Geothrix sp. 21YS21S-2: one gene and its partner. Each later gene encodes a partner of the first gene's protein in a complex. Links are inferred from orthologs where the notes say so. Each region holds a gene or a part of one and is shown on either strand. Other genes may lie near its edges.

Region 1 (2,864 bases):
GAGGAGGAGGGCGTCGGGTTCGTCCACGACGATCAGGTTCTCCAGGCCGGAGCCCGCGATGAGGCGCTTGCCCCCGAAGATGGCGCAGTTGTTGGATTCGAGCAGGATGACATCGCCCTGGACGACGTTGCCGGAGGCGTCGGGTTCGTGGAACTCCACCACGGCGGGCCAGGAGCCCACGTCGGACCAGCGGAAGCGGGCGGGGACGACGGCCACGCGATCGGACTTCTCCATGAGGGCGTAGTCGATGGAGAGCTTGGGGAGGCGGCCGTAGGCCGCGGCGAGCCTGGCGGCGTCGGCGCCGGCGGCCATCCACTCGTCGAGGGGGGCGAGGATCTCGGGGCAGTGGCGGGTCAGTTCGGCGCGCAGGTCCTGGAGGGTCCACACGAACATGCCGGCGTTCCAGAAGTGGTGGCCGGATTCCAGGTACTCCACCGCCTTCTCGTAGGAGGGCTTCTCGCGGAAGGCCGAGGCGCCCAGGACCTTGCCCTTGCCCTCGGTCTCGATGTAGCCGTAGCCGGTCTCGGGATAGGTGGGGCGGATGCCGAAGACCACCAGGTCCCTCTTGCGGGAGGCGTGGTCCACGGCGGTGTCGATGTCCTCCAGGAACTTGTCCTGGTCCCCGATCCAGGAGTCGGCGGAGAGGACCACCATGACGCCGTCGGGGGTGCGGCTCTCGATGATGGCCAGGGCCAGGGCCAGACAGGGCGCGGTGTTGCGGCCCTCGGGCTCCACCAGGACGTTGCCGGGCGGGAGCTGGGGCAGCATGCGCCGGGTCTCGGCGGCCAGTTCCTCGGTGGTGACGATGTAGATGTCCTCGGGGAGGAAGGAGGGGGTCATGCGGCTGACGGTGGCGTTGAGGAGGGTCTCCTCCCCCACCATGGCCAGGAACTGCTTGGGGCGGGCGCCCCGGGACCGGGGCCAGAAGCGCGTGCCGCGGCCGCCGGCCATGATGACCGCGACCTTGCGCGGGCCGTTCTTGGGCTTTGTCATGGATGGTTCCTCTGGATGGGCGCTACCGGGCCAGGATGCCTGCCAGCGCGGCCAATTCCTTGGGGGGATTGGGTTTGGGATCTCGGATGCGGGAGAAGGGGTTGATGACCAGTTCCCCGTGCTGCGAACCAAGATAGAAGGAAGTCTCGCCCGCGGCGAGCCGTTTCACGGCCTCGGCGCCCCACATGCTGCCCCAGATGCGGTCCAGGGCCGTCGGACTGCCGCCCCGCTGGATGTGGCCCAGCACCACGACCCGCAGGTCGAGGTTGTACTCGGCCTGGAGGCGCTCGCTGATCTTGTAGGCGCCGCCGGTGAAGTCGCCCTCGGCGACCACCACGATGCTGGAGCGCTTCCCGCGCTGCCAGCCGGCCTTGAGCTGGGAAACCAGGGCATCGTAGCCCTGGTTGTCCGATTCCGGGTAGAGGACGGCCTCGGCGCCGCAGGCGATGGCGGTGTTGACCGCGATCATTCCCGAGCTGCGGCCCATGACCTCCACCAGGAAGATGCGCTCGTGGGCGCTGGCGGTGTCGCGGATCCGGTCGATGGCCTGGACCGCCGTGTTGAGGGCGGTGTCGAAGCCCAGGGTCCGGTCGGTGCCGGGCAGGTCGTTGTCGATGGTGCCGGGAATCCCGGCGCAGGGGATGTTGTGTTCCCGGTTGAGGAGCTCGGCGCCGGTGAAGCTGCCGTCGCCGCCGATGACCACCAGGCCGTCCACGCCGGCGTCCCGGAGGTCCTGGGCGGCCTTGGCGCGCACGGCGGGCAGGTGCCAGGCCTCGCACCGGGCGGTGTTGAGGATGGTGCCGCCGCGCTGGAGGATATTGGCGCAGTTGCGGGAGGTCAAAGGCCGCCAGTCCTGCTCCACGAGCCCCTGGAAGCCCCGCCAGATTCCGTAGACGTTGATGTTCAGGGAATCAGCCGTTCGAACGACCGCACGGATGGCGGCATTCATGCCGGGAGCGTCCCCACCAGAAGTAAGTACAGCTATTCTCAACCCTTCACCTTCCTGCTCGATTTGCGGCCACCTTTGGCCGGGAGTTTTTTCGTCTTGGAGGATTTGGAGGATTTTGAGGACTTGGCGGACCGGGAGGCGCGGCGGGTCTTGCCGGCCTTGGCGCCCCGGGTGTCCTTGAGATGGGTCTCGGGCGGGGGGAGGGGGGGGGGTTCCACGATGCCGCGAGGGACCGGCGGCAGGTCGCCCTCACCGACGCCCTGGGCCTGGGCCCGCTCCGCGCGGGCCTTCAGGACGGGATCCGGAGGGGGGGGCTGGGCACCCAGGATGAAGCAGCCGAGGAAGAGAACAATCAATTTTCGGGATCGAACCATTCGCCTGACTCCGGGGCCGTCCCCTCCACGATAACCCAGGAGGGTCCCACGGCGAAATCACCCCTGCTTGCCTGCCCGCAGCTTCGAGAAGAATTCAGCGATGATGGCGTCGGCCTCGGGCTTGACGATGTCGGCCTCCTGGGCCTTGCGGTCCAGGATGTCCCGCCCGGCCGACGCGGAGAAGATCGTCTCCTGGGCCATGGGCTGGAGGTTCTTCAGGATGTACTCGGAGACGTCGATGAGGCGGTGGCCCACCTTCTCCAGCTTCTGGCGGACGATGTCCTGGTACTGGAACAGGTCGTAGACGCCCTGGATGTTGTACGTGCCGTTGTCGGCGTGGAGGGCGATGCTCTCCATCTTCTCGATGAGGTTGGTCAGGTCGTCCGAGGGGGGCACCAGGCGGGTGAGGATCTCCTGGCAGTCCTTGGCCAGCACCTGGATCTCCTCGAAGCTGTTCTGGACGACTTCCATCTGGGAGATCACGCGTTCAGCCCCGCCCTCCTGCTCGTGGGCGATCTGGATGAGCTGGTCGGGGATGGCCGGGGTCC
Region 2 (6,021 bases), 490 kb from region 1 along the record:
CATCTGGTAATGCGAGTATGCCTTGGCACAGGAATAGGGGGACCGTGGCTGGAAGGGCGTGTCTTCGCTCTGCCGGGGTTTGGCGCTGCCGAACATCTCGCTCGAGCCGGCCTGGTAGATCTTGACCTTGCGACCGTTGGAATCCTGGTGGCACCGGATTGCCTCCAGGAGGCGGAGGGTCCCCAGGGCGACGGTGTCGACCGTATACTCGGGCTGGTCGAAACTGACCTTCACATGGCTCTGGGCGCCAAGGTTGTACACTTCGTCGGGCTGAACTAGGTCCAGGATCTTTCTGAGCCCGCCTCCGTCGCACAGGTCCCCGTAATGGAGGTGGAGCCGGGGGTTCTGGTGCGGGTCGACGTAGAGGTGATCGATGCGCCCCGTATTAAAGGACGAGGATCGGCGAATGATCCCATGGACTTCATAGCCCTTGGCGAGCAGCAGTTCGGCAAGGTAGCTTCCGTCCTGGCCAGTGAGGCCTGTTATCAGGGCAGTCGGCATGCATCCTCCATTTCAAGCGGGCTCCGGAACCCGGCTCCGTTTGACTGGGAGCCATCCCGGTTTCCTTGGTTTCTATTCTAGATTATCGGTCGACGACAGCGTTTGCCCCGCGCACCGGTTTTGCCGGCCAAGCCCCTCCCAGGAACGGAAGACCTCACGACCGACGTCCCACGGAAGCCGGACCCGTCGGCGACCTTCAACTTCAGGGACGCAGGTTATGAGGATCTTCCTGCCCATGGTCGGGGGCTACTCGCTCAGGAGTGCCTTCCTGCTCAGCTTGATCTTGCCATTGGCGTCGACCGCGATGCACTTGACCATGATTTCCTGGCCCTCGCTGACCTCGTCGGCGGGGTTCTTCACCCGGTGGGGCGCCATCTCGGAAACGTGGAGAAGGCCGTCGAGACCGGGGAGGATCGTCACGAAGGCGCCGAATTCGACCACCTTGGCCACTCGGCCTAGGTAGGTCTGGCCCACTTCTGCGGTCTGGATGAGGTCTCCGATCATCTTCAGGGCCACGGCCAGCTTCTCCTTGGTGGGACCGGCGACCTGGCAGGAGCCGTCGTCGTCGATGTTCACCTGGCAGCCGCTCACCTCGATGATGTTGCGGATGACGGCGCCGCCCTTGCCGATGACGTCGCGGATCTTCTCCTTGGGGAGCTGGATCGTGTGCATCTGGGGCGCGTTGCCTGCATACTCGGTGCGGGGGGCGGCCAGGACGGTGCCCATGGACTTGAGGAGCTCAAGACGGCCCTGCTTGGCCTGGTCGAGGGCCTTGGTGAGGATCTCGGTGGTGATGCCGCCGATCTTGATGTCCATCTGGAGGGCGGTGATGCCGTGGACGGTGCCGGCGACCTTGAAGTCCATGTCGCCGTAATGGTCTTCCTGGCCGGCGATGTCGGTGAGGACCACGAACTTCTCGCCGTCGCTCACCAGGCCCATGGCGACGCCCGCAACGGGGGACGCGAGCTTGATGCCGGCGTCCATGAGCGCCAGGGTGCCGCCACAGATGGTCGCCATGGAGCTGGAGCCGTTGCTCTCGGTGATCTCGGAGACGACGCGCAGGGTGTAGGGGTTCTCTTCCTTGGAGGGCAGCACCTGGAAGATCGAGCGCTCGGCGAGCATGCCGTGGCCGATTTCGCGGCGGCCGGGGCCGCGGTTGGGCTTGCACTCGCCCACGGAGTAGCCGGGGAAGTTGTAGTGGAGGTAGAAGCGCTTGTCGTACTCCTCCTCGATGCCGTCGATGTGCTGGATGTCATCGGCGGTGCCCAGGGTGGCGGTGACCAGGGCCTGGGTCTCGCCGCGGGTGAACAGGCAGGAGCCGTGGGCCGCCGGCAGGACGCCCACCTCGATGTTCAGGGGGCGGATCTGGTCGAACTTGCGGCCGTCGAGGCGCAGACCCTGCTTGAGGATGGCGTTGCGGAAGAGGGTCTCCTTGAGGGTGTCGAAGCTCTCGACGACGTCCTTCTTGAGCTCGGGCTTCTCCTTGGCGAACTCGGCCACGGCCTCCTTCTTCAGGGCGTCGATGGCCTTGTAGCTCTCGATCTTGACCTTCATGGTCAGGGCGGCCAGCAGCTTCTCGGCGAACTTGGCGGCCACGAGCTTGTAGACCTCCTCGTTGCGCTCGGGCTTGACGGCAACCATCTTGGTCTTGCCGACCTTGGCGCGCAGGTCGCGCTGGAGCTTCACGAGGGTCTTGATGGCGGCGTGCCCGAACTCCAGGGCCTTGACCATCTCGGCCTCCTGGAAGCTCTTGGCGCCGCACTCGACCATCACGAGGGCGTCCTCGGTGCCGGCGACCAGGAGGTCCAGGTCGGAGTCGGGGCGCTGGCTGACGGTGGGGTTGATGATGAACTCGCCGTCGATGCGGCCCACCCGGACGCCGCCCACGGGGTTCACAAAGGGGATCTCGGAGATGATCAGGGCCGCGGAGGCGCCCACCATGGCCAGGACGTCGGGCTGGTGGTCGCCGTCGAAGCTGATGACCTGGGCGGTGATGACGGTGTCGCCGTTGTAGCCTTCCTCGAAGAGGGGGCGCAGGGGGCGGTCGATGAGGCGGGAAACCAGGGTTTCCTTGGTGGTCTGCTTGCCTTCGCGCTTGAAGAAGCCGCCGGGGATCTTTCCGGCGGAGAAGACGGGCTCGCGGTAGTCAACAGTCAAGGGGAAGAAGTCGATGCCTTCCCGGGGTTCGGCCACGCAGACGGCCACGAGGACCATCGTGTCGCCCTGGCGGACGATGACGGAGCCAGCGGCCTGCTTGGCGATGCGTCCCGTCTCGATGCTGATGGGGGTGCCGCCCAGGTCGATGCTGACGGTGGTGGGGTTGAATTTAAGGGCGTTCATGGATTCTCCTGGGACCTCGGCCCCAAAGTGGCTCCCTGATTGCGATCCCTCCATGAAACCCTCCGCCGGAACTGATGGGGGGAGGTGGGCTTCCTGCAGAGGTCGCTGCCGACGGGAGCGAACGGATCGGCATTGCAATAATACCATTAAAGATGGTTGCATGAAAAAACAGCTTGCCTGGGGCTCGCTCGCGCCGGGACCCCCAGACCCGCCGACAATTTTCTCAAGTATTTTTCTCTTCTCAATCTTGCGCGAACCGTGGGATTACCATACTTTCCACGAAGAACCACGGAGGCATGCATGATTATCCGGGCGGAGTGGCCGGGCTATGTCGTGGGGGTGCTCGTCACCCCAGGCCAGGAAGTGGAGGAGGATGAGTCACTAATGCTTCTGGAAGGAACAGATACGGGCCACACCCCCTTCTACGTAAGTGCTCCCGAGTCCGGGAAGATCAAGCGCATTCTCCTCGAGGAAGGCGATTTCGCCGAGGAGGATGACGAACTGGTGGAGTTGGCCGACATGGACTGAAGACCGGTGCGGAGCTTGCCCGGGGATCCGATCCTGTAAGATGGAAGGGTTCCTGGAGCCGCCCATGTCCCTGCTAGTCAAGAACGCGCGTCTTATCGATCCCTCCCAGAATTGGGATGGTCCTGCCTCCATGCTGGTAGTGGACGGGCAGGTGGCGGCTGTGGGCGAAAACCTCGCGGACCCCCGGATCGAGGGGGCCGAGGTGGTGGACGCCAAGGGCCAACTCCTGGTCCCCGGCCTCGTGGATCTTCACGTGCACTTCCGGGAGCCTGGGCAGACCGCCAAGGAGAACATCGAGACCGGCTGCAGGGCGGCCGTGGCCGGAGGGTTCACCTCCGTGTGCGCCATGGCGAACACCAAACCCGTGAACGACTCGGTGGCCATCACGGAGATGATGCTGTCCCGGGCCCGAAAAGCTGGCTTGTGCCGGTACTTCCCCCTGGGTACGGTCACCAAGGGCGCTGCGGGCGAGGAACTCACGGACTACGGGACCCTCAAGGCGTCCGGGTGCATCGCCTTCAGCGATGATGGCCTGCCGGTGATGAACGCAGCCATCATGCGGCGGGCACTGGAGTACACGGGCTGGCTCGACATGCCTATCGTCGCCCACGAGGAGGACACGAACCTCGCGGCCAAGGGCTACATCAACGAGGGCGCCGTGAGCGCCTACCTGGGCTGCCTGGGCATCCCGGCTGCGGCCGAGGAGGCCATGGTCGCCCGGGACATCGTCCTGGCCGAGCACACCGGGGGGCATCTCCACCTGGCCCATCTGAGCACCAAAGGTTCCCTGCGGCTGGTGCGCGAGGCCAAGGCCCGCGGGCTGAAGGTCACCTGCGAAGTGACGCCCCACCATTTCGCGCTCACGGACCGCGAGCTGACGCGTTTCGATTCCGACTTCAAGATGAACCCGCCCCTGCGCAGCCAGGCCGATCTCGACGCCATCCTCGAGGCCCTTGCCGATGGCACGGTGGACGCCATCGCCACGGACCATGCGCCCCACACCTGGGATGACAAAGAGTGCGAACTGCGCGACGCGTCGTTCGGGATCATCGGCCTGGAGACCGCGCTTCCGCTCACGCTGGCGCTCCTCGTCGACAGGAAGGTCATCACGCTCTCGCGCGCCGTGGAGTTGCTCTCCTGCGGCCCGGCTTCGGCCTTCCACCTGGACCGCCAGGGCCTCGGCAGCCTCAGGCCGGGCTCGGCGGCGGACTTCGCGCTCGTTGACCTGGAAGCCAGGATCACGGTGGACCGCGCCTTCGTGCAGAGCCGGAGCTTCAATACACCCTTCAAGGGGTGGACGCTGCCCGGAAAGGTCGTGGGGACCTGGGTCGGCGGCGCGAAGGTATGGGGCTAGCTAGCGGGCGCCCTGACCAAAGATGACGACCTTTACCGTCTTGAGGACGATGAAGGCCCACATTCTCAACGTCCGGTTCTCGATGAACATCAGGTCGTAGGAGAGCTTGATCCTGGTGCCGTTCACCGAATCCACGTAGCCCTGGGAAACCTGGGCAAGGCCCGTTATGCCGGGCTTTACATGGAACCTCTCACCATAGCGGGGTATCTCCTGGAGGAAGGACTCGACGAAGGCTGACTGCTCGGGCCGGGGGCCTACCAGGGCCATGTTACCCATGAGCACGTTCCAGAACTGAGGGAGTTCATCGATCCGGGTTCTCCGCAGGAATTGACCTCCTGGCAGGATTCGGTCGTCCTCGTGGGCGCAGAATCGGGCATGGCCGTGATGGTCGTGGTGCATGGAACGGATCTTGAAAATTCGATAGGGCTTTCCACCCATTCCGATTCGAATCTGGCTGAAGATGGGGTTGCCCCGGTCCACCACCATGACATAGAGCAGGCTCACAAGGAGGACGGGCATGGTGAGGATGAACAGGACCAGTGTCGAGAGCCAGTCGATGGCGTAGATCAGGTCCAGCTGGCTCTTGACGGGGCCCGCCTGTTCCTCGGGGAGGGAAGGGGCAGTACCGCCGCTCAGCCTAGGGTATTCAAGGGCCAGGGCCAGTTTGTTTTCATCGGAAGGTGTCATCAGGAAACTCGTTATGCTTGGCCGATCGAAGGTGTGGAGGATTCACGCACGGAAAACCACTCGACTGTCTCCTCCAGACCATGCTGAAGATCGATGGCCGGTTCCCAGTCTATTACCCTTTTTGCGAGAGAGGGATCAAGGATGGACCTGACCTGCTCTCCCTGGATTGGGGGAAAGTGGGAAATCCCTGGGTCCGTGGGGAGGATGCCCCGGACCCGATCGGCCAATTGGAATATGGAGGTCTCGATGCCGGTCCCAAGGTTCAGCACGCCCTGGGGGCGGTGGTGGAGAATGAGGGTAGCGGCCCGGGCGAGGTCCTTCACATAAACGAAATCCCGGGTCTGTCGTCCGTCTCCATTGATCCTGAGGGGGTTGGCCCTCAGTCCCTGGCGGATAAGGACGGCGACCACGCCGGCCTCGCCCCGGCCGCCCTGCCGGGGGCCATAGACGTTGGAGAACCGCATCGAGCACGAGGGGAGTCCCCGATAGTGGTGGAATGTAGCTAGGTACTTATCTACGCTCAACTTGGCGACACCGTAGGGGGAGCACGGCCGTTCGGGGTGATTCTCATCCTGGGCCCCGGCCTGCGGCTCCCCGTAGATCGCGCCGCC

The links. Proteins that work in one complex are often made in the same cells at the same time.
Region 2: pfkA (region 1) and pnp share a complex: the UniProt entries of both Bacillus subtilis proteins name them as parts of the possible RNA degradosome complex. The link is inferred for Geothrix sp. 21YS21S-2 from one-to-one orthologs.

The regions. Positions count from the first base shown.
Region 1 is NZ_CP132910.1:2,506,725-2,509,588, forward strand. It holds pfkA (6-phosphofructokinase), read right to left. Parts: upstream 1,985-2,864; coding sequence 1,016-1,984; downstream 1-1,015. Other genes in the region: RAH40_RS11065 (mannose-1-phosphate guanylyltransferase), read right to left, coding at 1-993; RAH40_RS11075 (hypothetical protein), read right to left, coding at 1,981-2,316; RAH40_RS11080 (hypothetical protein), read right to left, coding at 2,374-2,864. UniProt on the Bacillus subtilis protein: Catalyzes the phosphorylation of D-fructose 6-phosphate to fructose 1,6-bisphosphate by ATP, the first committing step of glycolysis.
Region 2 is NZ_CP132910.1:2,994,521-3,000,541, reverse strand. What follows is about bases 295-3,271. They hold pnp (polyribonucleotide nucleotidyltransferase), read right to left. Parts: upstream 2,842-3,271; coding sequence 748-2,841; downstream 295-747. Other genes in these bases: RAH40_RS13180 (acetyl-CoA carboxylase biotin carboxyl carrier protein subunit), read left to right, coding at 3,142-3,271; gmd (GDP-mannose 4,6-dehydratase), read right to left, coding at 295-501. In the rest of the region: more of gmd, read right to left, coding at 1-294; more of RAH40_RS13180, read left to right, coding at 3,272-3,369; RAH40_RS13175 (dihydroorotase), read left to right, coding at 3,434-4,723; RAH40_RS13170 (sugar transferase), read right to left, coding at 4,724-5,410; RAH40_RS13165 (NAD-dependent epimerase/dehydratase family protein), read right to left, coding at 5,422-6,021. UniProt on the Bacillus subtilis protein: Involved in mRNA degradation. Catalyzes the phosphorolysis of single-stranded polyribonucleotides processively in the 3'- to 5'-direction. Necessary for competence development in Bacillus subtilis.